DNA from 2 places in the Collinsella sp. AM12-1 genome. Region 1 is predicted to be linked to the other one. Evidence: riboswitches for the same ligand, from Rfam matches in the RefSeq annotation. Region 1 holds a riboswitch; the other holds the start of a gene.

Region 1 (16,032 bases):
CATCGAGGCCCGCCACGAGATGCTGAGCATCTACGAGGCCGTCGATCTGGCCCTCCACGATGCCGTTAAGGCCTATGTGACCGACGACCGCAAGCTCGCCACCAAGACCAAGAAGCGCACGCTTTCGATTGACGCACGCTGCGCCAACCTGGAGGCCGTCTGCTACAACCTGATTGCCACGCAGTCACCGGTCGCCTCCGACTTCCGCCTGCTTCAGACGATCATCTACGTCGACTTTAACCTGCAACGCATGACCGATAAGGTCCGTCAGATCTGCCGTGCCACGCGTCATATGATCAAGGCCGACATCTCGCTGCCCAAGGAGCTTGTCGGCACGGTCGAGGCCGAGGCTGAGGCCGTCTACCAGGTGCTGGGCTCTTCGCTTTCTGCGCTCGTCACCAACGACATGTCCATCATCTGCAACTTGGCCGTCGAGGACGAGCCAGTGCACGCCGCCTACGAGAAGTTCTTCCGCACCTTTAACCGTATGGATACGGGCGACTTTATGGACGACGACAGCAACTATGACGACCTGCGCCGCGCCATCATGGTTTCGCGCTACCTCGATCGCATCGCCTCGATTTCCATCGATGCCGCCTGCCGCCTGACCTTCCTGCTGACTGGTCAGCGCATGAATGCCGGCGATATCGCCCGCACGGACGAGGACGAGCTCGAGAGCATGCGCGTGCCTTCGGGCGAGGGCGTCATCATGAGGCCCGCCGTCGATGCGCGCTACGTTGCCAAGGTGCCCGTTAACGAGGTCAGCGAGGGACTTCGCTACCTGCTCGATCATCTTGAGGACGAGGACGATGACGAGGACGACGAGGAGTAAGTAATCCCGTTCGTCGAAAGATTGTAAATACCTAAGTGAGCGCGGCCTTGCACATGCGGGGCCGCGCTCTTGCGTTAGCATGGGACTACTTGTTTGGCCGTCAGCGGAGGCGATTGGCAATGGATAACTATTTGGACTTGATGCGCGCTCGCCGCGAGCAGATTCTGGAACGTTTTTATGCGGCGCTCGATCGCGCAGGCCGTCCCCACGACGCCGCGAGCCTCATTGCCGTGTCCAAGACCGTTGGTGTCGATGAGACCGTTGCCGCCATCCAGGCGGGGTATCGCCATTTTGCCGAGAACCGCCCGCAGGAGCTGGTTCGCAAGCTCACGGGTCTGGCGGAGCATCCGGAGCTGCCCGAGGTGCGCTTCGATATGATCGGCAACCTGCAGACCAATAAGATCAATGCGGTGCTGGGCTCAGCCGAGCTGATTCACTCGGTGGGTTCGCTGCATCTGGCGCAGGCGATCTCGAGCCGTGCTGTCCGCAAGATTGAGGCAGGCGAGCTCGCCGGCCCCCAGCGTGTGCTCATTGAGGTCAATGTGAGTGGTGAGGAGTCGAAGGGAGGCTTTTCGCCCGATGAGATTCGCGCCGCCGCGGGTGAGCTTGCGGAACTTGAGGGAATTTGCGTGCAGGGGCTTATGACTATGGCGCCCCGGGGGAATAAGGATGTGGCACGCCGCACCTTTGCGGGGCTTCGTGAGCTGAGGGATGAGCTGGAGGCGGCGCATCCCGATTTGAACCTGCCTGAGCTTTCCTGCGGCATGAGCGAGGACTTTGAGCCTGCCCTTGAGGAGGGCTCTACGCTCGTTCGCCTGGGCAGGGTAGTATTTAGCCCGGAGTTTGCAGTAAAATAAGGCTCTGAAGTGCGCACTGATTATCGGGGCGCCTGCACTAAACCGCGAGAGGACACAACCATGGGCTTCCTTGACGAGATTAAAAATAAGATGCACCTGGGCGGCCAGCAGGGTTACGACCAGGGTTATGGCCAGGACGACGACTACGGCTACGATGACGGCTATGACGATAGTTATCAGGGCAACGGCTACGGCGGTGCTTCGGGCGAGGGCTTCTACACCCAAGACGAGCCGAGCAACGGCCTGCTTGGTCAGACGCGCCGCGGTGAAGCTGAGTCGGTTGCCGTGTATACGCGCTCCGGTCAGCTGGTCGGCGATGACTCCCGCCATGCCACGACGTATAACCCGCCTTCGCGCTCGCAGGACAGCGTTGCGAGCGGTTATCGTCCTGGTGCCTATGACACGCCGTCGAGCTACGCCGAGAACACCCGCGCCCGTGCCGCCGCTGCACCCGCGCCTGCACCGAGCGATGCCTCGGCCTATGCGAGCAATATCATCAACGCCACGCCGCAGCTGCCGGCCTATGTCCTGCGCCCCGAGAGCTATGACGACGTGGAGACCGTGGTGCGCCGCGTTCGCACCAAGCAGCCTGTCGCACTGATTTTTGTGGGCGTACGCACCGAAGTTGCCAAGCGCGTCTTGGACTTCTCTTACGGCTTTGCCTGCGGTCTGGGCGCCACGGTCAAGGAGGTGGGCGACCGCGTGTTCATGGTGCTGCCCGCCGGTTGCGAGGTCAAAGATTCCGATCTCAAGAAGCTTCGTGCCGACGGCTACCTTAAGTAAAGACAAGACGAGGAGATTCCCATCAACATCTACACTATCGTCCAGCTGGTCAACACGCTGTTCAACTTCTATTCCACGCTCATTGTCGTCTACTGCTTTATGACGTGGATTCCCATGAAGCAGGGTGGTTTGCTTCAGGATATTGCTGCGGTGCTCGATAGCGTGTGCGGTCCGTGGCTCAACCTGTTCCGTCGTTTCATCCCGCCGATGGGCGGTATCGATTTTTCGCCGGTCGTTGCGATTATTGCGTTGCAGTTGGTGCAGAGGCTGGTTCTGCAGCTTCTTATAGGTATACTCGTATAGAACTGACTTAGTAACTTACGTCGGGCGTGTAGCGCCGAGGCGATGAAAAAGGAGACTTGTTATGGCTATTACCCCTGCAGACATCCAGGCTCAGACTTTCTCTGAGGCCAAGCGTGGCTACGATCCCGCCGAGGTCGACGTCTTCTTGGAGACGCTGTCCTCCGAGGTTGACGCTATGCTCGCTAAGATCGTCGACCTTAAGGGTCGCCTGACTGCTACCGAGCAGCAGCTTGCCGATGCGCAGGCTCAGCTTGCCCAGGCTCAGGATGCCACCGCCCAAGCCGTTCCTGCCGCCCCCGTGGCTGCTCCCGCCCCTGACTTCTCCGCTCAGGAGCGCCAGATTTCCGCTGCCCTGATCGCTGCCCAGCAGACCGCTGAGACCATCGTCAACGATGCCAACGAGAACGCTGAGCGTATCCGCAACGAGGCTGACGCTAAGGCCCGCGAGGTTATCCGCCAGGCTCTGACCGAGAAGCAGGCCGAGCTCGAGGAAATCGATCGTCTCAAGGCTTCCCGCGAGGAGTTCAAGGCCGAGTACCTCAAGCTCATCCAGCACTTCATGGACGATGCCCAGAACTCCTTCCCGGCCGACCTCATGGCCTCCACGCCGGTCGGTTCTGCCGCTTCTCCTGCGGTGACTGTTCCCGCTGAGCCGCTGCCCGTCGCTGACCCGGTTGTCCCCGTGGCCGATCCCTTTGCCCCGATCGACAACTTTGCTGCCGACGACCTGGACTAACATTCGGCCTACAATTTAGTGCCTAGAAAGGACCCGCAGCTTGCGGGTCCTTTTTTATGACTGTGCCGGGGTGCGTAACATAAAAAAACCGAGCCCTGCACATAGTGGCGCAGAACTCAGCGACGGGTGAGCGGTCAAGGGTAGATTTTAAGGTATGTCCAAAAACTACTTGAGGAGGAAGTTGGAGAGGGGAATAGTGCGGGCCTCGCGATGCTCGGGATCGGCGATGTGGTCGGCGGGATAGCCACAGACGAGCATGTGATAGGGATAGACGCCCTTGGGCAGATTGAACTGCTCCTGTGCCACCTCAGGCTTAAAATGGCATACCCAGCACGTTCCTAGGCCCTGCTCGGTGGCCTCCATCATCATCTGATCACACACGATGGACGTATCGATTTCACTGGAATTCATCTGGTCATACGGGCGTACCCAAGCATCATCGGTAACGCAGCAAATAAGGAAGATGAGCGGAGCGCCAAAGATAGACCCATCACGAGCAAACCGAGGCTGACAAGCAGCAGCCTTCTCCAACAGCTCAGGCGTATCCAGCACCATCACACGGGCTGGATGATTATTACAAGCAGAAGGAGCAATACGCCCAGCCTCAACAATGGCATCCACCACAGCCTGCTCAACAGGACGGTCCTCAAAAGAACGACAAGAATACCGACCACGAGCCAGATCCAAATAAGACATACAAGCCCTCCTAAAATTAAAAATCAAACAAACCAAAAGTAACCCAAAGAGTACCCAAAGCAGCAATCAGCCAAACGCTCATCAAGGGCCAAAGTGTCCGAACGGATACCAAAGGTCCCTTCAGCCAAACCCCCATCGCGCTAAATCTATCAGCCAAAGTTCCCAATGGTGGTACGTAAGGCGAAGGGCCGGCCACGGTTTACTTTCGAACGACTCTGCAAAGCAGCCGGAGTGAGAAAGCAAACCGTGGCCGGCCCTTCGCCGCCGGGACACGTACCCCCAATTAACTGTTCTTCATGACAATCGAATCCACGACATCGGCCACATTCTCGCAGCAGTCGGCGCAGTACTCCAGGAAGGCGTACACGTCACGCCAAGCGATGACCTCGAGCGGGTCCTTGCCGTTAACGTGCAGGTTACGCATGGCGTTGATATAGAGCTCGTCGGCCTCGGACTCGATGGTGTTGATCTGGATGACGAGCTCGCGCAGCGTTTTGGACTTGCGGTAGTTAGGCAGCTCGACCATCAGGTCTTTCATGGCGCGGCAGGCGTCGGTCACCTTGTGGGCGATCACGATGGCATCGGGATGGATGCTCTGGATGTTGGTGAAGTAGACGCGCTGCACGACGCCCTCGATACGGTCGAGCACGGTGTCGAGCGAGCAGCTCATCAGGTCCAGATCCTCGCGCTCAAGCGGGGTGATAAAGGCGGTGAGCAGGGCGTCCTCAAGCTCATGGTGCTTCTTGTCGGCCGCATGCTCGATCGCATGCATCTTGTCGAGCATATCGTGAATCTTTGCGGGATCGAAGTTCTCGAAAATCTTGATGAGCAACTCTGCGGCCTGGACAGCAAGGTCGGCGCAGGCGACGTAGTTGTCAAAGTAGAACGAATCGGGTTTCTTTGCCATGGGTGGGTCCTTTCGAGGTGAAGACGGGTGGGCGAAGTGTTGCGGTCCAGATGGACGTTCGGTTTGACTAGAGGAACATCATGAACAGCTTGGCCATGACAAAGCTGATGAGTCCGCAGGCGGGGAAGGTGAAGAACCAGGTGAACATCATGTCCTTGACGACGCCGAAGTTGATGGCCGAGAGGCGCTTGACGGCACCGACGCCCATGATGGCGCAGGTCTTGATGTGTGTGGAGGACACGGGGATGCCGGTAAGGGTGGCAAGCAGCAGGTTCGCGGCGCCCGCCAGGTCGGCGGAGAAGCCCTGGTACTTTTCGAGCTTGACCATGCTCTGGCCAACGGACTTGATGATGCGCTCGCCGCCCACGCTGGTGCCGATGCCCATGGTGGCCGAGCATAGCAGCATAATCCAGATGGGGATGCCGGCATCGCCGACGCTCGTCTGGCCGCTGGCAAAGGCCACGCCTAAAAAGAGCACGCCGATGAACTTCTGTCCATCCTGCGCGCCGTGCATAAAGCTCATGGCCGCAGCGCTCGCGATCTGAGCGTATTTAAAGAAGACATTGGCACGTCGCCTGTTGGCGGCGGCGAAAAGAATCGAGACGAGCTTGCACAGGACCCAGCCCATGACAAAGCCCAGACCGATGGAGAGCGCCAGGCCGTAGATGACCTTCATCCACTCGTGGACGTTGACGCTGCTCGCACCGCCGAGGGCGATGGCGGCACCGGTCAGGCCGGCGATAAGGCTGTGGCTTTGCGAGGTGGGGATGCCAAAACGCGACGCTGTGGCGCCGTAGACGACGATGGAGAACAGCGCCGCGCACAGACAGGCGAGCGCCATGGTGCTGTTTCCTCCAAAGTCGACAATATGGGAGATGGTGTTGGCGACGCTCGCGTTAAAGTGCGTCATGATGAGCACGCCAAGGAAGTTGAATGCGGCACTCATGAGAATAGCGGCGCGGGCGGGCATGCAACGCGTAGTGACGCAGGTCGCGATGGCGTTGGGTGCGTCGGTCCATCCATTGACGAAGATGGCGCCGAGCGCGAGGATCACGGTGACGGCAAGGACTGGGTTCGACACAAGTTGGCCGAGGAAGGTTGAGAACGTTACGTCCATATATGGGCTTTCTCGAAGTTTGCAGGCACGTTACAGAAACATGATAAATCGTATCACCTCCTGCGGGTTTCTTTACCGAGTTCTGATGGGAGCAGTGAATTTTTTGGCACTAAAAATGAATATTAGCCCTGTTGACCGTGGGTGTTCTTTTTGCTAACACACCATGCGGACACATGCGATCGCTCCGGCACCCCAAAACCACAGCCTGTTCGCTTTACAACATGCAAACATGCGTTCGATAATAGGAGGCATGGAATATCGACAGACAGATGGCAAAACTCGGCGCGTGCACAAGCAGTATGTGGACGTCGTGGCTCGCATCCTCGCGGGCGGACAGGTCGTGCCGGTCACCGTCTGCTGGGTCGACGGTCGTTGCTTTACGATTGACGAGATTGTCTCGACCACTGGGTTTGGCCTGACGGTTCACGGCATTCGTACGGCAACCTATAAGGTGCGTTTTGGCGGGCACGCGACCGAGTTGTATCTGGAGGACCAGGCGCGCGAACGGCCGGACGGCTCGCAGGCCCACGTGATGCGTTGGTGGGTCTGGGCGTTTGACCGCACGCTCGAGGGCGAGCGCCGTAGGTAGGGACGCACGGCGTTCGGGTACAATGGTAGGAATCTTGTCATCTGCTGCGCCGTCATTCGCGGCGCTTTTTGAAAGGACGAAGCTATGAACGATATCCAGGGCTATCAGAACGGCCCCGTCGAGACCGGCGCAAGCCGCGCCAAGGAGATGTCGCCGCGCGCGTACAATCTCGCCATGTCTGCCCTGATCTTCTTGGGCTTTTGCGCCATGGGCGCCGGCGCCTACTTTACGAGCACCATGTCGTTTGCGCGCATGATGATGAGCGGGGCCGCCCTGCCGCTGGTTTTTGGCTCGTTTATCCTGACCATTGTCGGCATCGTCATGATGTCAGCTGCCGCCAGCAAGCAGTCCGTGGGCCTGTCCCTTGTGGGCTACGTAATCTTTGCGAGTACCTTTGGCCTGACCGCGTCGTTTGGCCTTGCCAACTACGACCTGCCCACCATCAACACTGCCTTTATCGCCACGGCCGCCATCACCTTTGTCTTTGGCGCCTTGGGCGTGACGTTCCCCAAGTTTTTCCAGCGCGTATATGGCATCGGTTTTGGCATTCTGCTCGCCACGATTCTGGTTGAGATCGTGCTGATGTTCATGGGCGTCTCGCAGACCATCACCGACCTGATCGTGATCGTGGTGTTCGCCGGCTTTATTGGTTACGACACCTATGTTGCCACGACGGTGCCACCCACGCTGCCCAATGCGGTGCTCATGGCGTCCAACCTGTTCGTGGACATTATCAACGTGTTCCTGCGCATCCTGAACATCCTCGGTCGTCGCGACTAGCGCGGGGGATTGCAGCGTTTCTTGTCGGACGCGGTAAAACGATGCGAAAGGCGGTCCTGCGGGGCCGTCTTTTTTGTGCGCGGCGGGGTATCATGGATGGGAAAAAGCCGATAGCGGCAGCGACAGGAAAGGTGGCCACGTATGGCAGACGTCGACAACAGGAACCGTAACCGCAGGCCCAACCGCGCGGGACAGCCCAACCCCAAGCGCGAGGCCCGCGCCAAGGCCGCCGAGCGTCACGTGGCAACTGTGTCCGAGGCGTGTGCCAAGGATATCGAGCGCTCGCTTGCCGGCGTTCGCGAATTCGACGGTATGCCTGCCGGCTTTGTCGCGGCGATGAAGGCCAAGGCCCAGAAGGCTGCGGCTGCCGAGGAGCCGGTTGCCGAGGAGTCTGAGTCCGCTGAGGTTGCGTCCGCCGAGGCTGAGGTTGCGTCCGCCGAGGCTGAGGTTGCGGCTGAACCTGCGCCCGCAGAGGAGACCGACGAAGTCGAGTCCGCGCCTGCTGCTGAGGAGCCCGCTCCGGTCCTGCCCGAGGTCACTGTGCTTGATGCCTCCGCCACGCAGGCAATCCTCGATAACGGTCGCGGCTATGCGCAGTTCTGCGACATGGCCGTGCTCGCCTTTGCCTCGTTTACCAATCCGGGCGGTGGATATATTCAGGGTTATCTGGGCCAGGAGGCCACGCTGTGCGCCGATTCGTATCTGTACAACGTTCTCGATAAGCAGCGTAAGTGGTACGGCGAGAACCGTCGCCGCAACATCAACTGCGAGCTCTACCGCAACCGTGCGCTGGTGGTGCCTGCGGTGCGCTTCGACCGCAACCACGTGCATGCATACGCCGACGTGATCGTGGCCGCCGCGCCCAACGTTAGGCGCGCCCGCCAGGAGTATCGCGTGAGCGACGATGCTCTGCTGGATGCCCTGCGCGACCGCATCCGCTTTGTCCTTGCCATCTGCGATGAGCTTGGTCGCGAGAAGCTCGTGCTGGGTGCTTGGGGCTGCGAGAACAACGGCTTTGATGCCGAGGCCGTGGCCGAGCTCTTCCGCAAGGAGCTCGCGTCGGGCGACTTCAAGGTCAAGCAGGTCTTCTTTGCCGTGCCCTCTACGCGCTGGGATGAGGACTTTGCCAAGTTCGAGCACGTGCTGGCAAACTTCCCCGAGCGCAACGAGGAGTCCTATGCCCAGGTTGCCGCCCGCGCCGCAGCCGCTCGCGCCGCCGAGCAGGCCCAGACAGCAGTCGAGGATGATGAGGACGAGGATGACTGGCGCAAGTACCTGTAAGCGGTGCGCGCGATGTGATATGCCAAGCCGACGGGAGGGGTTGCCCCCGTCGGCTTTTTACTGAATGAGGAGCTCAAGATGAAAAACGTTCTGTGCTTTGGTGACAGCAACACCTATGGCTATGATCCGGCGGGCATGCGCGACGGTACCGCGGTGCGCTATGCGCAGGATGTGCGCTGGTGTGGCGTGGTCCAACGTGACTTAGGCGAGGGCTGGCATGTAATTGAAGAAGGCCTCAACGGCCGCACGACGGTACGCGACGACATGTGCCATCTGGACACTAACCTCAACGGCATTCGCGCGCTTCCGATGCTGCTCGAGGCCCATAAGCCGCTGGACGCCATTGTGATCATGCTGGGCACCAACGACTGTAAGACGGTCTTTAACGTGACAGCTTCCGATATCGCCCGTGGCGCCATGGCGCTGATTCGCGCCGTCCGCGCGTTTCCGTGGACCGACGCTGCGCCTTGCCCGCGCATCCTGCTGATGGCTCCTATCAAGATCAAGCCGCAGATCGCCGATGTATATATGACCGATTTTGACGAGCGTTCCGTCGAGGCATCTGAACATTTTGGCGAGTACTATGCGCACGTGGCCGAGCAGTTTGGCTGCGACTTTTTGAATGCCGCCGAGTTTGCCGAGCCGGGCGATATCGACTATCTGCATATGATGCCCGAAAGCCACGAGAGCTTGGGACATGCCGTGGCAGCCAAGCTCCAAGAGATGCTCGGTGAGTAGCACGGCCCCAAACCACCACAGAGTTCCCCTTGCGGGGGCTTGTTTCGTTTGTTTGTCTTGATCTGTAACAGTTCCAAGGCCGAAAACGGGCTAGATGTTACAGATTAAGATTATTTAGGTCGATATCGATTGTTTGTCTTGATCTGTAACATCTAGGGTCGATTTTGCCGAGTTACTGTTACAGATCGAGATGTTTGTGGGAGCCACCGCAAAGGTGCCTGTCCCCTTTGCGGCGGTTTTGGGCTGCGAATCTTAATATTGCCACATGTGATTGACGGGGCCGGAGCCTTTGCCCATGTTCAGGCCGGCGGCCAGAGCGCCGGTTAGGTAGGCCTTGCCGCCGTTGACGGCGTCGGCAAGATCCATGCCCTGGGCCAGCGCGCAGGCGATGGCGGACGAAAGCGTGCAGCCGGTGCCGTGTGTGTTGTCGGTCTCGATGCGCTTGTGGCGGAACCACGTGGTGAGCGGATCGCCCAGATGGTTGCCCTCGTCATCGAGTGGCGCGGGTTCGGCCAATACATCGTTAGCCTCGTTGACAAGATGCCCACCCTTAACGAGGGATGCGCAACCAAAGCGGCGGGTGAGGAGCATGGCAGCATTTTGCTGTGTGCGCTCGGAGTCGACCTCGTAGTCAAGCAGGGCCATGGCCTCGGGAATATTGGGCGTGATGACGGTTGCTAGTGGGAACAGGCGGCGGGTGAGCGCCTCGGCGGCATCTTCGGTAATCAGCCGTGCGCCCGAGGTGGCTACCATGACGGGGTCGACGACCACGTTTGTCGCGTTCCAGGCGCTCAGGCGGTCGGCGATAACCTCGATAATCTCGGCAGAGGAAACCATGCCGATCTTGACGGCGCTGGGGCGGATATCGTCAAATACGGCGTCGATCTGCGCAGCGACGATATCAGGGGAGATATTCTGCACGGCGGTGACACCGAGCGTGTTTTGTGCGGTGATGGCGGTGATGGCCGTCTCGGCATACAGGCGGTGCGCCGTGATGGTCTTGATGTCGGCCTGAATGCCGGCGCCACCGCTGGAATCGGATCCTGCGATGGACAGGACGGCAGGTACCTTACTGCGATCCATGTTTGCTCCCTTGTTCGGTCGGAATCAAATGGGTCTTTAAGCCAGCATTATAAAGATGCCCGGGCCGACTCTATGTCGAACCCGGGCGGGCGATGCAATCTTTACGCAAATGTAAGCAAATGTTCACACGTCAACAATTGACGAACACCATGTTACCGATTGTGGCTCCGGTGACGAGTTAGTCCTCCATGCCGAGGTCGATCGTCGTGCCTTCGAACACCTTGTTAACGGTGCGGACGGCGCACATCTTGCCGCACATGGTGCAGGTGCCCTCGGTGGCGGCGGGGGATTCTTCGTAGCGTTTCTTGCCGGTGACCGGGTCGAGAGCACACTTCCACATGGCATCCCAGTCGAGCTTGCGGCGTGCCTGGCCCATCTTGTCGTCCATGTCGCGGGCGTGCGGTACCTTCTTGGCGATATCGGCGGCGTGCGCGGCAATCTTAGTGGCCATGAGGCCATCGAGCACGTCCTGGGCGTTGGGCAGGCACAGGTGCTCGGCCGGCGTCACGTAGCACAGGAAGTCGGCACCGGAGCTGGCGGAGATGGCACCGCCGATGGCAGCGGTGATGTGGTCGTAACCCACGCCGATATCGGTCACCAGCGGCCCGAGCACATAGAACGGGGCGTTGTGGCACAGGCGCTTCTGCAGTTTCATGTTGGCGGCGATCTCGTCGAGCGCCATGTGACCCGGGCCCTCGACCATGACTTGGACGCCGGCGGCCCAAGCGCGCTTGCACAGCTTGCCCAGCTCGATCATCTCGGCGGTCTCGGTGGCGTCGTTGGAGTCGTAGAGGCAGCCCGGGCGGCAGGAGTCGCCGAGCGAAATCGTCACGTCGTACTCGTGGCAAATCTCGAGCAGCTCGTCAAAGTACTCGTAGAAGGGGTTTTCGTTGCCGGTGACCTCCATCCAGCCAAACAGCAGCGAGCCGCCGCGGCTCACGATGTTCATCAAGCGGCCGGTCTCCTTAAAGGTCTTGGTGACCGACTTGTTGATGCCGCAGTGGATGGTCATAAAGTCCACGCCGTCCTCGGCGTGCGCGCGCACGACCTCGAACAGGTCATCCTTGGTAAGCTTGACCAGCGGCTTTTCCATGTAGCCGATGGCGTCGTACATGGGGACGGTGCCCACCATGAGCGGCGTCTCGTCGATGAGCTGCTGGCGGAACTGGCGCGTCTTGCCCGAGTTGGAAAGGTCCATGATGGCGTCGGCGCCAAAGTCCTCGGCGATCTTGACCTTCTTCCATTCCTCGGCGGCATCGGCTTTATCGCCCGAGATGCCCAGGTTGACGTTGACCTTAGTAGACAGGCCCTCGCCGACACCAAAGGCGCGCATGCCTTTTTTGATGTGCACGATGTTGGCGGGAATGGCGATGCGGCCGTCGGCCACGCGCTCGCGGATGTACTCGGGGTCGCGATGCTCGCGCTCGGCGACTTCCTTCATCTGCGGCGTGATCTGCCCGGCGCGGGCGAAGTCGATTTGCGTGACGAGCTTGGGCTCGGTCTGTGTGCTCATTGGCACGGCTCCCTTCGTTGGCATTACCCATATCAGGTTTGCGGGTCAGGGCGGGCGCGCCCAGTCTCAGCCTGCCGTCTTGTCCTGCAAGCTCCCCGTTTATGTAATGGGCTCAAGTATAGCTCGAATGGGTACGATTGGCCTAACGAGCGTGCCTGTGGGGAGGCGAACATGGAAGACAAGCATCTATATCGAGAGACGCAATGGGATGTATCGGCCGAGGAAAGCCGTGCGCACCATGGCCTTGTCGCGATTGGTTTTGCGGTGCTTGCCGTGCTGGTGATTGCCTTTTGTATCTGGACGTTTGGCGGTCACGGCGGCGCTGCATGGGAGTTCGAGGCTGATGATAGCCTACCGATTATGACGGTGAGGAGTACTGGCGGTAATGCCAATACGCTCGCCGTTCCAGGCGACTATTGGTATCCGCGCGACGAGTTTGTGCAGCTGCAGTTGAGTGGTGGGTCGATTCCTGGTGAAGAAATCGAACGCGTGACTTACGACGTGGCGCTTAAAACGCTGACGGTGCAGCTCAAAGACCGGGGAGACGTCCCCACGACCATGGATATCGCCCTGACGGAATGGCGTCTGGAGCCTCCTGCGGGTGTTACGGTGTCCGAGGTCGAGCACGTAAAGATTACTTATCAAGATGGCTCGACGAGCGAGATTGCAAAGGCCGATGGCTTGGCGGAGTAACGGGGTGTTTGGAAACGGTGGGCCTATTGTGCCCGCGCGTTCATGAAAACCAGGGAGTCTTTGTCTGAAAGCTCGGGGATGTGACGATAGCCGATGTTGAATGCGGTAAGTTCGCTTGTATCCTCGAGCTTGTTTTCTGCCATCCACCGCACCATGGCGCCGCGCGCCTTTTTGCTGGCGGTCGAGCGCTGGATGGGCTTGCCGTTGCGGATGCCTTCGCCAAAGAGGCATGTGACGACCGTGGCGTCGCCCGCGAGGTGGGGCAGAACGGCTTTGGCATACTCTACGCTGGCGAGGTTGACGATCGTGGTGTTTGAGCCTGCCGGGGCGATAGCCCGCGCGAGCTTGTCGCTCCAAAACGCGTAGAGGTTTCGGGCATCGTCGACGGCGAGCTTCGCGCCCATCTCCAGTCGATACGGTTCAACGGCATGAAAGGGGCGTGCGCATCCGTAAAGGCCCGAGAGGATCCACAGATGGTCTTGCAGCCATGCGAGCTGTGCGGCATCCATGACCTCGGGCGCCATGCTCTGGTATTGAATGCCGTGATAGGACATGACGGCAGGGGAGAGGTGACGGGCGAGTGCGGGATTGTCAAGATCGCCGTTATTCAGGATGGGCCGGAACTCACGCAGGGTGTTGAGGCAAGGTCCCAGCAGTTTGTCACTCACGTTCCACAGCGCCTGCAGGCCGCCGCTGCCTTCATTCCGCTCGATATCTAGCAATGCGCGGTGGAGGCGAGCCGTCTCGTGCGCAGAGGGTGGAATGCCCTGGACTTCAAAAGCATCTTGGGCCGCGCGCATTTGCTTGGCGGGCGAAATGATGACCTGCAGCATGGACTCTCCTCTGCCAAGAAGGAAGTTGCGGTGGAATACGGTCTGTCTTGGCCGTTTATGGGCCAGTTTAGTCCGTATTTCACCGCAACTGATGAAGGGTCGGTTAGGCGCGCTCGAGGAAGGCCTTGTAGCCGCGATAGGCCTCGTAGATATCGGCCTTGTTAGCGACCTCCCACAGGGCGTGCATGGACAGGACGGCAACGCCGGAGTCGATGACGTTCATGCCGTACTCGGCCATGATGTAGGCGATGGTGCCGCCGCCGCCCGCGTTGACGCGGCCGAGCTCGCAGGTCTGGAAGTCAACGCCCGCCTCGTCCATGATGTCGCGGATGAGGGCCACGTACTCGGCGTCGGCGTCGTTGGAGCCGCCCTTGCCGCGGCTGCCCGTGTATTTGTTAAAGCACAGGCCGCGACCCATAAAGGCTGCGTTCTTGGTCTCGAACTTGCCGGCGTAGCCCGGGTCAAAGCCGGCGGACACGTCAGAGGAGAGCATGCGGCTGCGGGCGAGTGCGCGGCGCAGGGCCAGCGGGCTGCTCTCGCCGGCGAGCGTCATGATTTCGGCGACGGTGTTCTCGAAGAAACGGCTCGTCATGCCGGTGGCACCCACGGAGCCGATCTCCTCCTTGTCGACGATGAGCGTGATGCTCGTGCGCTCGACGTCTGCCACGTTGATCTGAGCGAGCATGGAGGGGTAGGCGCAGACGCGGTCGTCGTGGCCATAGCCCAAGATCATGGAGCGGTCGAGACCCATGTCGCGGGCGGGGCCGGCGGGCACGACCTCGATCTCGGCAGAGAGGAAGTCCTCCTCTTCGACGTCGTACTGTTCCTTGAGGATGTCCAGGAACATCTGTTTGACGGGCTCCTTGGGGGCGTCCTTGTCGTCCTCGTCAAACTTGACGGGGCGGCCGCCCACGATCACGTCGAGGATCTCGGCGTCGACGGCGTCCTTGGCGGGCTTGGCCATCTGCTCGCTCGAGAGGTGGATCAGCAGGTCGGAGATGGTAAAGACCGGATCGTCGGCCTTGTCGCCGATGTTGATGTCGACGGTGGTGCCGTCCTTTTTGCAGATGACGCCTACGAGCGCGAGCGGGGAAGCGACCCAGTGGTAGCTCTTGACGCCGCCATAGTAGTGCGTGTCGAGATAAGCCATGTCGCCGGCCTCGAAGGCGGGGTTCTGCTTAAGGTCCAGGCGCGGCGAGTCAACGTGGGCGCCCAGGATGTTAAAGCCCTGCTCGAGCGGGGCGGTGCCCAGGTTGACGAGCATGAGGTCCTTGCCGTGATTGGCGGCGTACACCTTGTCGCCGGCCTTGAGCGCGCGTCCCTCGGCGATCACAGTCTCCAGGTCGACGTATCCCGCCTCCTCGGCCATCTTGATACCGGTCTTGACGCACAGGCGCTCGGTCTTGTTCTCGCTCAAAAACTGCTTATAGCCGCGGCAAAGCTCCTCGAGCTCCTCGACTTGCTGTGGCGTGTACTTTTTCCATGCGCAGGGACGCTCCATGACGCAGGCTCCTTTCGGATCGATCGTGCTGGTTGATGTACCGTGAGCCATCGTATCACGCGCGGGCTCACGGTGGCGGGGGAGCTTGATGTGCGGTGGCCGCGGGGCGGGGAGCGTGTAAACTGGAGTGAGCAAACCGTGCCCAGTCCAAAGCGAGGTATTTAATATGTCTGACAAGCGCCGCACTTTTGCCGTTATCGACGGCAACTCGCTCATGCACCGCGCCTTCCACGCCGTGCCGCCCACCATGAACGCGCCGGACGGTCGCCCCACCAACGCGATCTTTGGCTTTCTGAACATGTTTCTTAAGATGATCGATGCCTTTAACCCCGACGGTGTGGTCGTGGCGTTTGACAAGGGCAAACCGCGCGTGCGCATGGAGATGCTGCCGCAGTATAAGGCGCAACGCCCGCCCATGGACCCCGATCTGCATGCGCAGTTTCCGATGATCAAGGAGCTGCTCGGTGCGCTCAATGTGCCGATTCTGCAGTCCGAGGGCTGGGAAGGCGATGACATCCTGGGCACTATGGCGCGCCTGGGCGAGCAGGCCGGCTGTGACATGCTGCTGGTGACCGGCGACCGTGACATGTATCAGCTTGTGACCGAGCACGTTAACGTGGTCTCGACTCGCAAGGGCCTGTCCGACGTGGCGATCATGACGCCCGAGAGCGTAGACGACCTGTATCACGGCATTACGCCGGCGCTCGTGCCCGATTTTTACGGTCTGAAGGGCGATACGTCGGACAACATTCCCGGCGTACCGGGCATCGGCCCCAAAAAGGCGAGTGCG
Region 2 (16,032 bases), on a different contig from region 1:
GCCATCGAGCAATGCCTCAAAATCCTTTGCCTGCATGGGGCGGTAGTAGAGGAAGCCCTGAGCGTAGTGGGCACCCATTTGGAGCAGCATGTTCGCCTGCTCGTTTGTCTCGACGCCTTCGATTACAACGGGCAGATGGAGCGATTGCGCCATCTCGAGCATTGATGAAACGATTTGCGCGCTACGGCTTTGATCGCGGTCGGTGGGCACAAACGTGCGATCAAGCTTGATGACGTCGACGTTGACGTTCTTGAGCATCGCGAGCGTAGACTGGCCGGTGCCAAAATCGTCCATGTAGGTCGAGAAACCGCGAGTGTGTAGGTCGGCCGTCAGCTTATCCACGGCCTCGGACTCTCCCGTATAAGCCGTCTCGGTGATCTCAATGCGCATGAGCTCGGGCGGTAGGTTGTATTGGGCGGCAAGCGCCCCCATATGCTCGGCGACGTCGCAGGCAAGGATATCCACGCGCGACACATTGAGCGAGATCGGAACTACGCGCAGCCCTCGATCGATGCACTCACGCAGCCACGAGGCGACGCCCTGCCAAACATATTTGTCGAGCGTCACCACAAAACCGCTTTCCTCGAGAGCGGGGATAAAGGTGGTAGGTGAAATGAGGGAGCCATCCTTGTCAATCCAGCGTGTGAGCGCCTCGGCGCCAACGATCTCGCCGGTTTCCATGTCGACCTGGGGCTGCAAGTAGTAGGTAATGCGGCCGTTTGAGAGCGCATACTGGAATTCGGTCAGCGTGCGGTGGAACGCGATTTCGTGTTCGTATTCCTCGGGGCGGAAAATGGCAATGCGCTCCTTAAAGTCGTTTTTTGCGCGCCGATTGGTAAACATGGCTTTGGCCTGCGCATCGATGGTGATTTCCTCGTTGGAGTCGATGGGGTAGACGCCCATGGACGGCCAGAAGCCCACGCCGTCATCATGCTTGGCCACGGCCTGGCGAATGCGGCTATAGATCTGATGGACGGTGTCGTGTTCAAAGGGGATGAGTACGCAAAAATCGTCTTGGCCCCAGTACCCTGCGACGCCCATGGCGGCATTCTCGATGTCCTTGAGAACCGTGCCCACATCGGCGAGTACGCGGTCGCCCTCGGCCTGTCCGTGCCATTCGTTGAACAGTCGCATGTGCCCCATATCGACGGTGGCGATACACCAGGCGCCGTTGCGCCTTGTCTCGAGAAATTCGTTGGCGCGGCGCATAAACTCGCTGGGTCGATAGAGACCCGTGAGCGGATCGATGCGTTCGGCGATGGCGCTTTTGCGCTCCACCTCGGGTATGGGGAGGCTGTCGTTGGGAACAAGCCCGCCGGCCGTGCGAATGCGACGGTCGAGTTCGCCTAAAACGGCGGCCGTTTGATTGGTCAGGTGCTCGTAAAAGGCCGGAACGACAAGACAGACGGGGGTAATAGTGTCGCCCGCGATTCGAACGGGAGCGAAAACGGCCTCTTTGAGATGTTGGATCAGTTGCTCGAATGCTTCGTGATCCAAATTGTTGCTAAGCACGACGAACTGGGCGTTGCGTGAACGGAAGACGCGACTCCTGCCGCGAGTAATCGACAGCATGCGGCCTGCGTATTCGGCGAGCATGTTGTCGACGGCCTCGGCCCCGTAGAGCTCGTTGAGCTTTGCCGTGCCGCGAACGCGCACTGCTATAAGCCCCGTCTCGCAACGGTCGCGACGGCAGGCATCGATAGCGTTGATCAGCGTGCGCTGTGTTCCGAGACCCGTGGCGGCGTCGACGGTCTCGGCAAGCGAGTGGTTGACGAGCTCGCCGACATAGAGCGAGGGGACATTTCCGTCGCCGTCGATACGAAACCCGCGAGCACGGCCGAGGATGTAATCGCCGGCGGCATTGCGCACGCGGTACTGCATGACGTGACGATGTTTGGAGCCGTCATAGATTTGGTCGATGTCGTTGGTATAGGCCTCAAGGTCATCGGGATGGACACGCGTTTTCCAGTAATCGTGGCAGTTGTCTATATGCTCCGAAGGAAGACCAAGATCGCGCAAGGCGCCTTGTGACCAAAGGGTTCGATGTTTGTCCAAGTTCTCGATAAAGAAATATCGGCCTTCGTTGAGCATCGAAAGGGCGTCGAAAATGCGATCGCTTATTTCGAAGTCGTCGGTGTGGGCTTGTGCGATATTGCGTCGATCAAGGTGCACGGCATGACGTAGCTTGTAGTCGTACATGCGATGATCGGCATCGTTCGTCAAGCGATTGGGGGCTTCGCCCAGGGCGGGGTCGGCGTGTGCCACTCCGTAGCTAAACGAGTGAGGCATCTTGGAAGCGTTGTTTTCGAGCAGTACCGTTCGGCAGTGTTCCAGACGTTCGGCAAGGTCGTCCTCGGTCGCAATCGTAGATAGGATGGCGAACTCGTCGCCCCCCAGACGAAATGCCGCCTCGTCCACCTTCATATACAGTTTGAGATAGAGGCTCACCTGCAAGATATAGCGGTTGCACTCGTCATGTCCAAAGATGTCGTTGCAGTGCTTAAGGTTATCGATGTCGATAAACGCCATGGTCACGGGCAGTTCCTGCTCCCAGAGTTCCTCTAAGGAACGGGTAAAGCCGCCGCGGTTGCCAAGTCCGGTGAGCTCGTCGGTAAAGGCGGTCCTGATCAGATCGTCCTGACGCTCCAGAAGGTCACGGATGGTCTTTTCGAGCGTTTCGGTATTATTGCTGGCGTTATCCATACTGTAAGCGGCTTTCTGAGGTCGGGGCGGATTGCGTCGGGCGAGCTCGTTGTGCACATGCGTTGCTGCTCAACGCCTTGCGTGTTTCCAAGCCCCCGCCTTGCTGCGTCGTTGGGTTTATTTGTCGGTTCGTGCTCTCGGCTGATAACTACTGAGTAGTATAAACAAGTGTATGGAATTATGTAGGGGTGCCCATGTTGCGGGCGGCCATTATTCGCCAAACGGTAACGCGACGATGTTCGATGAAAATGCGACTGAGACGATATTTGTTGATGGGTATACTTGTTCCGTTTTAAAACGCAGGAACGGAGATGGTCGCATGGCACAGTCAAATATGACGCGCACGGTGGGGCTGGCGCTCGAGGGAGGCGGCTACCGCGGTATGTATACGGCGGGCGTGCTCGACGTTTGGATGGAGCACGGTTTGACCTGCGACCATATGGTGGGCGTCTCGGCGGGCGCGGCATTTGGCTACAACTTTAAATCGCGCCAGATCGGCCGCGCCATTCGCTATAACAAGGCCTATTGCGCCGACAAACGCTATGCGAGCGTGACCAGCTGGCTGCGAACCGGCGATATGTTCAATGCCGATTTTGCCTATCACGAGGTGCCCATCGAGCGCGATCCCATCGACCTGGAGGCGTATCGCGCCTGCCCCATGCGGTTTACGTGCGTGTGCACCGATATCGAGACGGGCAAGGCCGTCTACCACGACCTGCCCTATGGCGACGAGCGGGATATCGAGTGGATCCGGGCATCGTCGGCGATTCCTGTGGCGACGCGTCCCGTTGCTATTGACGGGCATAAGTATCTGGATGGTGGCGTGGCTGATTCTATTCCCAGCGCATGGCTGTTTGCGCAGGGGTATGACCGCAATATCGTGGTACTCACGCAGCCGGCGGGCTTTGTGAAGCAGCCCAACAGCGTGATGCCCATGCTGCGGCGCGTGTTCCGTCACTATCCGGAGTTTGTTGCAGCGCTTGAGCATCGGCATGAGGTCTACAATGCCACGCTCGATGACCTGGCACGTCGAGAGGCTGCCGGGGAAATCTTTGTGGTGCGGCCGAGCGAATCGGTGAAGGTGCCGTCGCTGTGCCGCGAACCGGATGAGCTCGAGCGCATCTACCAGGTCGGCCGCCACGATGCAGAGGCGACTTTGCCGGCGTTGGAAGCGTATCTGGCGGGGTAAGGGTCGCATACGGAAAGCGCATCCCGGAATGGAGGCCCAAACTGGGATGCGCTTTCCATTGCTGAAGATATGAGGCTGCGAATCAGCTGTTCGGCCTATGCCTATGCCTGCTGCCAGGTGTCGACAAGCTCCTTGGCCGCGGCGTAGGGATCGTCGGCGCTGCAGACGGCGCTCACCACAAAGAAGCCGTCGACGCCGGTTGCCTTAAGCTGCGGCAAGTCGGCCGTCTTAACGCCGCCGCCCACCACGATGGGCACGGGGCTTGCCGCGTGGAGTGCGGCCAGGTCCTCAAAGCTCTTGGTGATGATGGAGCCATCGGCTGCGCGTCCGCAGTCGCGCTTGGTCTCGGTCTCGTGGAGCGGGCCGATGCCCAGGTAGTCGACCAGACTCATGTCGGCGGTCTTGACGTACTCGAGCATTTCCTCGCAACGGGCCGAAAGGCCCACGATGGCGTCGGGGCCCAGCAGCTTGCGACAGACCTCGACGGGAATATCGCTCTGGCCCACGTGCACGCCGTCGACCGCAATGCCCTGCTCGCGTGCGGCGAGTACGCAGTCAAGGCGGTCATCGATCAGCAAGGCGACCTGACCGGTCTTGCCGGCCTGTGCGATTGCCTGCGCGGCGTCGCCGGTCAGCGCAATGATCTCGCGGGCGCTTGCCACCTTGGAGCGCACCTGAATGCAGGTAAAGCCGGCGTCGAGCGCCTGGGCCACCACATCGCCCACGGGGCGTCCGAGGGTGTTTTCGGGGCCGAGCACCAGATAGGCCGAGATATCAAGGTTGTCGCGGATGCTCATCGTGCTTCCTCCTGCTTTTTGATCTGCGCTTCCATGCGCTCGAGTTTGCCGGTCATGGTGTCGGTAAATCCAGGTCGAATATCGGCTTTGAGCACGACTTCGGTTCGGATGCCCTTGTTCGCTAACACAAAGGTCGCGTCGCGCACGACCTGCATGACCTCGTCCCAGTCGCCCTCGATCTCGGTGAACATCGAGGTGGTGCGGTTGGGAAGGCCGCTCTCGCGAATGACGCGCACGACCTCGGCGACCTCGGCGGACAGTTCATCGCCGGTGCCGCACGGGGCGATGGCCACAGCGACGAGCGTGTTCATGCCGGCATTGGTTGCGGGCTCGGACATGGCTTATGCCTCCTCGAGCTCGAGTTGGTTATCGGCGATGTCTTGGGCGGTTGCGCGGTAGAGCTCGTCGATAAAGGCGACCTTAAAGCTTGCCGGGGCATCGGCGACGGCGGCGGCACGCGTGCCGGCGACGTTGTAGACGGCGGTACCGCAGACGGCTGCCGTAAACGGATCGGCAGCGCAGGCGTACACGGCCAGCACGCCGCCCTGCGAGCAACCGCAGCCGGTAATCTTGGACATGAGCGGGCTGCCGCCGTGGGATTTGGCCACGGTCGTGCCGTCGGTAATCAGGTCGACTTCGCCCGAGACCACAACGGCGCCGCCGGTGTAGCGAGCGAGCGCCACGGCGGCATCGCGGGCGGCGTCGACCGTGTCGGTGGTATCGACACCGCGCACGCGACTCAGATCGGCCGCTTCGCCCTCAAGGCCCCACAGGCCGGCGAGCGCGATAATCTCGGAGGCATTGCCGCGCACGATGGCGGGTTTGTACTGCTTGAGTTCGTTTACCAGTTGGGTGCGCAGGCTGCCGATGCCCAGGCCCACCGGATCGAGCACCCAGGGCTTGCCGGCGTCGTGTGCCGCCTTGGCCGCGCGGGGAATCGTCTGCTCGTAGATGGGGAAGAGTGTGCCCATGTTCAGATAGATGGCGCCGCCGCCGGCAACGAGCGCCTCGCCCTCGTCGGGCAGATAGACCATGGCGGCCGATCCGCCCACGGCGAGCTGCGCGTTGGCGACAAAGTCAATCGTCACCGTGTTGGTGATGGAGCCCGCCATCGGATTGTTGGCACGAATCTCCTCCACGGCCTTGACCACGTTTTGCTTGAGCTGTTTCGAATCGATCACTGCACATGCCTCCTTGGCATAGAAAAGGGGCGCTGTGCATAGACAGCGCCCCTAAAAAGGCGGCATGCTCCCTACGCCAGCATTAACTGACAGGTTCAAAGGATTGGGCCCCATGCCCTCTCAGCCTTGTGGTTTGCACCGCCGGCACTCCCGCATCGAATCTGTTGTTCCCTATACTAGCGCACCTGCCAAAAAGGGACAGGTTTATTTTGGCAGGTAACAACTGGGGCTTTGCGTTTTCCCAGATAAAACCTGCCAATATAAACCTGTCTCTTTTTGGCAGGTCGGTACAATAGACGGGATTAAGAATGACCGAGGGGGCCTTATGATTAAACTTGTGCTGACCGATATGGACGATACGCTGATTCCAGCCGGGCATGACGGCGCCAGCGACTACGCCATCGAGGGCATTCATGCCATGCAGGCGGCGGGTCTGCACTTTGGCCCGGTTTCGGGTCGCCAGCCCTCCGCGATGGGCTGGATGTTCCGCAATCGCGCCGAGTGCTTCTCGACCGGCGCGTTCTGCAACGGCCAGGTCATGTTTGTGGACGGCGAGGTGGTAGCCTCGCATGCGACCGACAACGCCGCCCTTATGCGCTTGGCTGACTACTTGGAGCAAGAGACCGACGATACGTATCTGAAGGTCTACGGCCTGGGTGATGACTTTTGGGGCAACGATGCCTATTGTGTGACGAGTGACCCCGAGCGCGTGCGCCGCGCCATGGAGTCGGGCGGCAACGCATGGCTCAAGGGCGAAGAGGCCCCGTGCCGTCCTGTCGTCGATGACGCGTCGGTGTTCAAGGCGAATATCTGGAGTGCTCGTTCGCGTGAGGAGCTCGCGGAGCTACGCGAGCGCGTTGCCGCTGAGGTGCCGGAACTCTCGCTCGTGTTTCCCAACAATCGTGTGCGCCTGTTCGACATTCTTCCAGCAGGTTGGGACAAGGGTTGCGCTGCGCTGGAGCTGGCGCGCGCTTTGGACCTGACGTCCGACGAGGTGGCCGTATTTGGCGATTCCGATAACGACCTGCCCATGATCGGTGCCGTCCCCAACTCCGTTACAGTCGCCAATGCCAACGAGGCCGTCACGGCTGCCGCGCGCTGGCATATCGGCGCTGCGGCAGACGATGCGGTTGCCGGGGCTCTGCATCAGATTGCCGCCTGCGCCGCGACGGGGGAGATGCCGTCGTTTATGCGTCAGGCAGATGCGGCGGGTTCGGGTTTCGCGGACGTCTAGGGAGGCCATCATGAAGCTTCAACAGCTCAGGTATGTCGTCAAAGTTGCCGAATGCGGCAGCATCACCGAGGCCTCGCGCCGGCTCTTTGTGTCGCAGCCTTCGATTACCGCGTCGATCCGCGATCTCGAAAACGAGATGGGTGTGCACATCTTTGAGCGCACCAACAAGGGTGTCATTGTGTCCGAGGAGGGCGAGACCTTCTTGGGCTACGCGCGCCAGGTGCTCGATCAGGCGGATCTGCTCGAAGGCAAGTACAAGGGCGCGTCCGAGCAGGTGCCGCACTTTAGTGTGAGCTGCCAGCATTATTCCTTTGCCGTTAATGCGTTTGTCGATGTAATCCGCGAGTTCGATGCCGCGCGCTACGACTTTACCCTGCGCGAGGAGCAGACCCACGAGATTATCGAGGATGTCGCGCACATGAAAAGCGAGCTGGGCATCCTATATCTGTCCGAGCACAACCGCGAGGTCATCGAGCGCATGCTGGTGGCCAACGAGCTCGTGTTCGAAGGGCTCTTCTGCGCCACGCCGCATGTCTTCGTCTGCGCCGACCATCCGTTGGCGGACCGCTCCAGCGTGACGCTAGAGGATCTGGAAGACTACCCGTTCCTGTCCTATGAGCAGGGCAGCTATAACTCGTTTTATTATTCTGAGGAGCTGACCTCGACCTTTGAGCGTCGCAAGAATATCCGCGTGCGCGACCGTGCGACGCTGTTCAACCTAGCTATGGGCCTTAACGGCTACACGGTGTGTTCGGGCGTGATTAGCCACGAGCTCAATGGCCCCGGTATTATCTCGATTCCGCTCGATGTGGACGAATACATGGAGATCGGCATTATCACGCGCAAGAACACGACGCTCACGCGCTATGGGCAGGCCTATATCGACGCGATTCGTCAGCACATCTAGACTGCTGCGTTCTGCGCGGGTCAAATCTCTTTATGGCAGTCCAAACTGATATAGGAAACATCTATATCAAACTGTTATAAACATATATTTTACGATGTCCATATGAGCGCTCATACTCTGTCCCAGTAAAGCAACCAATGCAAAGGGAGATATCTATGAGCACTTCGATTCAACCGAACGCGCCGTTTCGTGCCGATATCGTCGGCAGCTTTCTTCGTCCGCAGGCCGTAAAGGATGCCCGCGCTGCCTATGCGGCAGGCACGCTTGACGCCGAGGGGCTTAAGGCCGTCGAGGATGAGGCCATTCGCGACCTAGTGGACAGGCAAAAGGCTGCCGGCCTGCAGGTGATTACCGATGGCGAGTTCCGCCGCAGCTACTGGCACCTCGATTTTATGTGGGGGCTGAACGGCGTCGAGCGTCGCACCTCGCGTACAGGCTATATGTTCCACGATGAGGAGACTACCGCCGACACTGCCGTGGTAACCGGTCCCATTAACGGCGAGAATCATCCGTTCGTCGAGCACTTCAAATTTGTCAAGGCGCTCGAGGGGGAGGGCCAGATTGCGCGCCAGACCATTCCGGCACCGATCCAGACGTTCTCCGAAGTCACGCTCGACCGCTGCGATGGCCAGCAGGAGAGTCTGCACGCCGTCTACAAGACCGACGAAGAGCTCGCCGATGCCATTGCCGCAGCATACCGCACCGTGATTGCCGACCTGTATGCCGCGGGCTGCCGCAACATCCAGTTTGATGACTGTACCTGGGGTATCTACTGCGACACCGATTTCGTGGCAAAGACCGGTATGAGCCCGGTTGATCTGCAAAAGGTGAGTGAGCTGGGCGTGGCGCTCAACAACGCCGCCATCGAGGGCAAGCCCGATGACCTTGTCATTAACACGCACGTGTGCCGTGGTAACTACCACTCTACCTATGCCTTCGAGGGCGGCTATGACCCCATCGCGCCGTACCTGTTCGCACACGAGAACGTCGATGCGTTCTATCTTGAGTTCGATACGCCGCGTGCCGGTGGCTTTGAGCCGCTCAAGTACGTTGCCCCCGGCAAGAAGGTCGTGTTGGGCCTGGTGACCACCAAGGCGGCAGAGCTCGAGGACGAGGATGCCATCGTCGAGCGTATTCACGAGGCGGCAAAGTATGTGCCGCTCGAGAACCTGTATCTGTCTCCGCAGTGTGGCTTTGCCAGCTGCGAGATTGGCAACAAGCTGACCGAGGACGAGCAATGGGCAAAGATCGCGCTGGTCAAGCGCGTTGCCGAGCGCGTTTGGAAATAGCGGTAACGTTCGCAGGTGACGGCGCATGCGAGACATGGCGTATCGCGTACAATGGTTCGGATCGTATCGTTCGGGCAGGTTATCCGATATGCCCGATCGCCCTTCCATTCGAAAGGACATCCATGTCCCAGTCTTCGACGCCCGCCGTCACCGATGCCATCTACGATGCATCGTCGCTCGGCCGCCCGCGCATGTTTTTGCTCGGTCTGCAGCACCTGTTTGCCATGTTTGGCGCCACCGTGCTGGTGCCTGTGCTCACCGGCCTCTCGGTATCGGCAACACTATTGTTTGCCGGCTTGGGCACCCTGCTGTTCCACTTCCTGTCGCGCGGTAAGGTCCCTGCATTCCTGGGATCGTCGTTTGCCTTTATCGCAGGCTATGCTGCCATTGCGCCGAACGGTGAAGCCGAGCTTTTGCCCTACGCTTGCCTGGGCGTTGCCTGCGCCGGTCTACTCTATCCGGTACTCGCGGCACTCTTCCGCGCGTTTGGTGCCAAGCGCGTCATGCGCTTCTTCCCGCCGGTGGTGACTGGTCCTATCGTCATTTCCATCGGCTTGATCCTGGCAAGCTCCGCCATTGCCAACTGCCAGACCAATTGGCTCGTCGCCGTTATCGCCGTGGCAGTGATCGTCATCTGCAACATCTGGGGCCGCGGCATGGTCAAGATTGTGCCGATTCTGCTGGGCGTCGTGGTGAGCTATGCCGTTGCGGCCGCGTTGGGTGAGGTTGATTTTTCGGGCGTTGCCGCCGCGCCGTGGGTCGGTCTTCCCATCGTGTGGGACAACACCGTGTTTGCGCTCTTTGGCCCGCAGTTCGATAGCGGTCTTGCCACGACGGCCATCATCACCATCATGCCGCTGGCTTTCGCGACCATGATCGAGCATATCGGTGATATCTCCGCTATTGGCTCCACCTGTGAGCGCAACTACATTGCCGATCCCGGCCTGCATCGCACGCTGCTCGGCGATGGTCTCGCCACGATTCTGGCGTCGCTCTTTGGCGCTCCGGCCAACACCACGTATGGCGAGAACACCGGCGTGCTCGCCCTGACGCGCGTGTTCGACCCGCGCGTGATTCGCATTGCCGCGTGCTGCGCCATCGTGCTTTCGTTCTGCCCCAAGTTCGCTGCCGTAATCGCCGCCATGCCGGCATGCGTTATCGGTGGCGTGTCGCTCGTGCTCTATGGCATGATCAGTGCCGTGGGCGTACGCAACCTCATTGAGAACCAGGTCGATTTCCAGAACAACCGCAACGTGCTGGTGGCCGCTCTGGTACTCGTGCTTTCGCTCGGCATTGCGTACAGCACCGCCGGTGCCATCGTGCTGGAGCTGGGCGGCGTGACGATTTCGCTCTCGGGCCTTGCCGTTGGCTCGCTGGTGGGTATTGTGCTCAACGCGATTCTGCCGGGTAATGACTTCGAGTTTGATGTCTCCGAGCTCGAGGAGGCTGCTAAGTAGCGGCTGCGTTCAGCTAAAACAAAATAAATGGCGCCCATGCGTATGCACGCGTGGGCGCCATTTTTAATGCGTCAGTATCCAGTGGATGCCGCGGGCCATGCGCAAGTCGGTTTGGGCAAAGTGGTTGCCGGGGTTGAGCTCCAGCGTCGTGGGAATACCACGTTCGCCGAGCAGTTTTTCCATGGCGCGCGTGTCGTCGAGTACATGCCGCATCATGCGGTTGGGCGTCTTGGTTTCCTTTTTGCCGAGTGACAGATAGACGGCCTGCGGGTTGCCGGCAAAAGGGGTCGTGCTGGCGCGATCGACAAAGTCGGGAAACCACAACGACCCCGATGCGCTTGCGGCGCGGCTAAAGGCGTCGGTTTGCCAGAGGGACCAGAGCGCGAAGAGGCCCGCGAGCGAGTAGCCGGCAATGCCGCGCCAGGTGGGCGGCTGAGGAAGCGACGACTCGGCCTCTGGGATTATCCAGTTCAACAGCTCATCGAGAAATCCGGATGCCTGACCGCCAAAGGGCTCGGCATCGCGCACGGTTCCGTCGCATCCCCAGGGGCTCAGCTCGCGATTCCAGTTGAGGCTGCCAATGCCGACAAGCGTGAAGGGCGGGCAGTTGAGCTCTCGGCAGCGTTCATAAACCTCCGTGCCGTCGCCCATGACCACGGGAAGATAGATGACTGGTGCGCTTTCGGCATGCTGTGCATGAACGGTTATCTGCTTTTGATACGCTTCCATGACGGGCTTCTCTCGGCGTTGTGATATCGACGGCCCCCATTGTCGCACGCCGGCTCATGCAGATTGGGCTAGACCAAAGACAATCTCGTGCATACCCTGCGGACGCATATGGAAAACGCCACCGCCGGAGGGGAGCTCGGCGGTGGCGTTGTTAAACGGTGCTGGGACTCGGGGCCTTCGCGGGAGCTGCCATGTGCGCAGAGGCGTCTAAGAGCGCTTGCGGCTCGCCATGGTGCCTGCGGCGATAGCAGCTGTTCCCGCAAGGACGGTTGCCACGATGGCCGCACCCGAGGTGTCGCCGGTTGCCGCGAGCGCGCCGGTAGTCTTGGCTTTCGTGATTGAAGCCGCAACGGCCTTGGTCGGCTTTGAGCCCTCAGGCTTGGGGTTCTGCTTGGACTCCGCGGGCTTGCTTTCTGCGGGCTTGGTCTCGTCGGGCTTGGGGTCTTCCGGCTTGGCTACCTCGGGAGGTGCGATGACCATGCTCTTGGCGACAGCTTCGTTATAGGGGGAGTCGATCACAGCGTCGCCCGTGCCGATGGCTTGGCCTGCCTCGTAGATGCCGTCACGGAGCTTGCGATAGTCAATGACCTTGCCGCCTTCGGGCGTCTGGATGGCGGCGTCCTCAATCTTGATGGTGCCGATTGTCTTGCCGTCAGCGCTCATGGCACGGGCAAAGATTGCCGCTGTATCTCCTTCGGCCGTTACCTTGCTGCGGATGATCGAGATGACTGCGGGTGTGACGCCCTCGCTGGTCTGGGCGATGATGCCGATGTTCTCGCCTTGGGGCTCGGGGCTCGTCTCACCATCTTGGTTTTCGCTGTAGGGGATGGGGCCGTCGCCGTTCTCGACATAGCGGGCTATGGCCTTGACAACGGAGTCGCTGATGTAGATGTGGCCACCCTCCTCGTTGGGTCGATCGTTTCTGGTGGAGAATGCAGCCGAAACCTCGCCTTCCGCAAACGCGTCCACGGTGGAGCCGTTCTTGACGACGATATCGTCTTGGTAGGTGAAGAGGGCAATGGCGCCACCGTATCTGCCTTTACTTGTGCGGACTGTCACGTTTGCATGATCGAGTGTGATGCCCTTGTGGGCATAGACGCCATATTCAACACCGTTTGCGTTGAGGGAGGCGTTTGTGGCTGCGAGGCTGCCCTTGGCCTCGACGGCGGCGTCTTTCTCGGAGCTCGCCTTGACCTGGCTGCCGTCCGAGATATTGATGTTGCCGCCGCTCCAAATGGCCTCACCATCGGCTGAGCTTGCCTCGACTGTGCCGCCACCCTTGATGGTGAGGTTCTTGTCGGTTCCGATACCCTTGTCCTTGGTAGCCCTGGCGGTGACGGCCCCGCTGTCGTCAATCGTGATATTGCCGTTTGCCCTGATGCCATCCGATACGCCCGTGGCGTTGACGTTGCCCGAACCTTTGATAGCGAGATCGCCCTCGGCGTCGATGGCATCAAACCCAGCGCTCGTGGCGTTGACGGATCCGGCTCCGTCGATGTTGATATTACCCGTGGAGAGGATAGCGTCCTCAGTAGATGTCACGCTGAGCGTGCTGCCCGCGTCGCCTTGGATATTGAGCTCGGCGTTCTCATTCTTGCCATGAGAAGCCTTGATGCCTTCGATCCAGTCGGCAGTGACGATGTTGTTTCCCGAGTAATTCACGTTGAGCTTGCCTGCGGCCTGGATCTCGCCGCCGTTATAGTTGTTGAGCTTCAAGTCGTCGGCGCCGTCCCACGACCAGGTGCCGGTCTCGTCGCCCGCCGCAGTGCCGGCGTTGTATTTGGTTTCGCCGACCTTGACCCATTCCGCCGCGAGCGAGACGCTCGGCATGAGCAGCGAGCTCACCGTGAGCGCGCACACGGCGCCTACGACGATGCGGCGCGTCACGCGGCGCCAGCTGCCGTGCGCGAGTCCTATGCGACGGCGAACGTCGGGTTCGGCAACATGGGTTCCGGCGGTAGTGTCATTGCGTTTGGGGGTCGTGAACAAGGCTGCCATGGTTGCTCCCGTTCTCATAGGGCCTATACGGCTAGATTCAGCGTATCTGCTGGATGTTGCCGGCGGTAGTGCCGTTTGGAGGGCAAAATGGCCAAAATGGGGGAGAAATAGGCCGCACGCCGGCGCAGGGACCGACGCTAAAAGAAAAGCGCGGGGCCGCATGGCGACTCCGCGCTTTATTGTTCAGCTTTTGCAGCCTTGCCCTTACGCTACGAAGAAGTAGACGGGGAAGGCAAGAGCCGCGATCCACCCGTCCTGTGCGAAAAAGTGTTTACGAGCGTTTGCGACTCGCCAGGGCGCCTGTGACGATAGCGGCCGTTCCTACAAGGGCGGTCGCTATGATGGCTGCGCTCGAGGCGTCGCCGGTTGCCGCGAGTTTGCCGGCGGTCTTGGCTCCCGTGGCTGCAACTGCAACGGTCTTGATCGTCTTCGCGCCCTCGGACTTGGAACCCGGCTTGGTCTCGCCGGGCTTTTCCTCGGGTTTGGTCTCCTCGGGAGGCGCGATGAGCGTGTGCTTGGCGACTGCTTCGTTGTAGGGGGAGTCGATCACGGCGTCGCCCGTGCCGATGGTTTGACCCGCCTCGTAGACGATGCCGTCGCTGAGTTCTTCCTTGTTGCGATAGTCAATGACCTTGCCGCCTTCAGGCGTCTGGATGGTGGCTCCTTCGATTTCGATGGTGCCGATCGCCTTGCCGTCCGCGCTCATGGCAAGGGCGAAGATTGCCGCCGTGTCTCCCTCGGCCGTGACCCTGCTGCGGACGATCGAGATGGTCGCGGGCGTGATGCCCTCGCTGGTCTGCGCGAAGATGCCGATGTTCAGGCCCTCGGACTCAGGGATGATTTCGTCGTTTTGGTCTCCACTGTAGTGGTCGGGGCCGTCGCCGCCGGTCTCGGCATAGCGGGCTATGGCCTTGACAACGGAGTCGCTGATGTAGATATGGCCACCCGCTTCGCCGGAGTAGAAATTACTGGTGGAGATTGCAACCGAGAACCTGCCTTCTGCGAGCGCATCCACAGTCGAGCCGTTCTTGATGACGATGTCGTCCTCATCGGTGAAGAGTGCGCTGACTTCCCCGCCATCTGAGCTTGCGCGGACCGTCACGGTCGCGCCATCGAGCGTGATGCCCTTGTAGACATAGATGCCATACCCAACGCCACCTGCGTTGAGGGAAGCGTTCGTGACCGTGAGGCTGTTTTTACCGTCGATGGCGGCGTCTTCCTCGGAGCTTGCCTTGACCTGGCTGCCACCCGAGATCTCGATACTGCCGTCGGCCCAAATCGCATTGTCCTCGATAGAGCTTGCCTCTACCTTGCCGCCGCCCTTTATGATGAGGTTCTCGTTAGCATCGATACCCTGATCCTCGGTGGCCTTGGCGGTGACGGTTCCGCTGTTGTCGATCGTGATGTTGCCGTCGGCCCTGATGCCATCCGAATCGCCCGTGGCGTTAACGTTTCCCGAGCCCTTGATGGCGACATCGCCCCCGGCATCGATGGCATCGTGCTCGGTGCTCGTGGCGTTGACAGTGCCAGCGCCGTCGATGTTGATGTTGCCGACGGAAGTGATGGCGTCACGAGAAGATGCCACGTTGAGCGTGCTGGACGCGTCGCCCTGAATATTAAGCTCGGCGTTCTCGTTCGCGCCATCCTTAACCTTGATGCCGCGGCCGTCGTCGTTAGTGACGGTGTTGTTGCCCTCGTAGCTCACGTTGAGCTTGCCCGCTGCCTCGATCGCGCCGCCGTTATAGCCGTTGAGCTTCATGTCGTCGGCGCCGTCCCAGGCCCAGGTGCCGGCCTCGTCGCCTGCTGCAGTGTTGTACTGAGTGCCGCCGACGTTGACCCACTCGGCCGCGAGTGAGACGCTCGGCATGAGCAGCGAGCTTGCCGTGAGCGCGCATACGGCGCCCACGACGATGCGGTGTGTCACGCGGCGCCAGCTGCCGTGTGCGAGCAGCGTGCGACGGCGTGCGTCGGGCTCGATAAAATGGGCTCCAGAGGTTTTGTCATTGCGCTTGGGGGTCGTGAACAGGGCGGCCATGGTTGCTCCCATCCTCATAGGGCCTATGCGATTACGCCCAGCATATCTGCAGGATGTAGCCGGCGGTAGTGCCGTTTGGAGGGCAAAATGTCCAAAACTTGGGAAGCAATACATCGCGCGTCCGTGCGTTGCCTGGCTTTAAAAGAAAAGCGCGGAGCCGCTCGATGCGACTCCGCGCTTTTGTGTTCTGCTTTGGCAGACTGCGCCGTTACGCCACGAAGAAGTAGACGAGGAAGGCAAGGGCTGCAATCCACATGAGCGGCTTGATCTTGGAGGCCTCGCCCTTAAAGAGCGCGACGATCACGTAGGCGATAAAGCCCAGGCCAATGCCGGCAGAGATGGAGTAGGTGAAGGGTACGCCGGCGACAATCATGAACGCCGGGAAACCCTGCGACACGTCGGACCAGTCGATCTCGGAGGCCTCGCTCATCATGAGGTAGCCAACGTAGACCAGAGCACCGCAGGTGGCGGCGCTGGAAACGATGGTGACGATGGGGGAGAAGAACGCGGCGA

The links. A riboswitch is a leader RNA that binds a small molecule or an ion and turns the genes downstream of it on or off. The one in region 1 is predicted to bind thiamine pyrophosphate.
Region 2: it holds a riboswitch for thiamine pyrophosphate, as region 1 does, so the genes downstream of both, thiM (hydroxyethylthiazole kinase) here and thiC (phosphomethylpyrimidine synthase ThiC) in region 1, are expected to answer to the same signal.

The regions. Positions count from the first base shown of each region.
Region 1 covers NZ_QRLS01000002.1:168,744-184,775, reverse strand. Annotated here, with positions in the region: gene DW136_RS02235 (PhoU domain-containing protein) at 1-832, shown strand, start outside; gene DW136_RS02230 (YggS family pyridoxal phosphate-dependent enzyme) at 952-1,689, shown strand; gene DW136_RS02225 (cell division protein SepF) at 1,750-2,472, shown strand; gene DW136_RS02220 (YggT family protein) at 2,488-2,775, shown strand; gene DW136_RS02215 (DivIVA domain-containing protein) at 2,837-3,511, shown strand; gene DW136_RS02210 (nitroreductase family protein) at 3,677-4,207, opposite strand; gene DW136_RS02205 (DUF47 domain-containing protein) at 4,491-5,114, opposite strand; gene DW136_RS02200 (inorganic phosphate transporter) at 5,182-6,231, opposite strand; gene DW136_RS02195 (hypothetical protein) at 6,482-6,820, shown strand; gene DW136_RS02190 (Bax inhibitor-1 family protein) at 6,905-7,600, shown strand; gene DW136_RS02185 (TIGR02452 family protein) at 7,742-8,881, shown strand; gene DW136_RS02180 (SGNH/GDSL hydrolase family protein) at 8,960-9,619, shown strand; gene thiD (bifunctional hydroxymethylpyrimidine kinase/phosphomethylpyrimidine kinase) at 9,872-10,702, opposite strand; gene thiC (phosphomethylpyrimidine synthase ThiC) at 10,881-12,215, opposite strand; TPP riboswitch at 12,208-12,323, opposite strand; gene DW136_RS02165 (hypothetical protein) at 12,387-12,908, shown strand; gene DW136_RS02160 (YaaA family protein) at 12,932-13,741, opposite strand; gene DW136_RS02155 (aminopeptidase) at 13,845-15,242, opposite strand; gene polA (DNA polymerase I) at 15,409-16,032, shown strand, end outside.
Region 2 covers NZ_QRLS01000003.1:84,974-101,005, reverse strand. Annotated here, with positions in the region: gene DW136_RS02765 (EAL domain-containing protein) at 1-2,703, opposite strand, end outside; gene DW136_RS02760 (patatin family protein) at 3,023-3,892, shown strand; gene DW136_RS02755 (thiamine phosphate synthase) at 3,994-4,689, opposite strand; gene DW136_RS02750 (thiamine-binding protein) at 4,686-5,027, opposite strand; gene thiM (hydroxyethylthiazole kinase) at 5,031-5,870, opposite strand; TPP riboswitch at 5,922-6,032, opposite strand; gene DW136_RS02740 (HAD-IIB family hydrolase) at 6,196-7,104, shown strand; gene DW136_RS02735 (LysR family transcriptional regulator) at 7,115-8,011, shown strand; gene DW136_RS02730 (5-methyltetrahydropteroyltriglutamate--homocysteine S-methyltransferase) at 8,167-9,300, shown strand; gene DW136_RS02725 (uracil-xanthine permease family protein) at 9,423-10,757, shown strand; gene DW136_RS02720 (alpha/beta hydrolase) at 10,821-11,486, opposite strand; gene DW136_RS02715 (carbohydrate-binding domain-containing protein) at 11,694-13,484, opposite strand; gene DW136_RS02710 (carbohydrate-binding domain-containing protein) at 13,756-15,519, opposite strand; gene DW136_RS02705 (NCS2 family permease) at 15,728-16,032, opposite strand, start outside.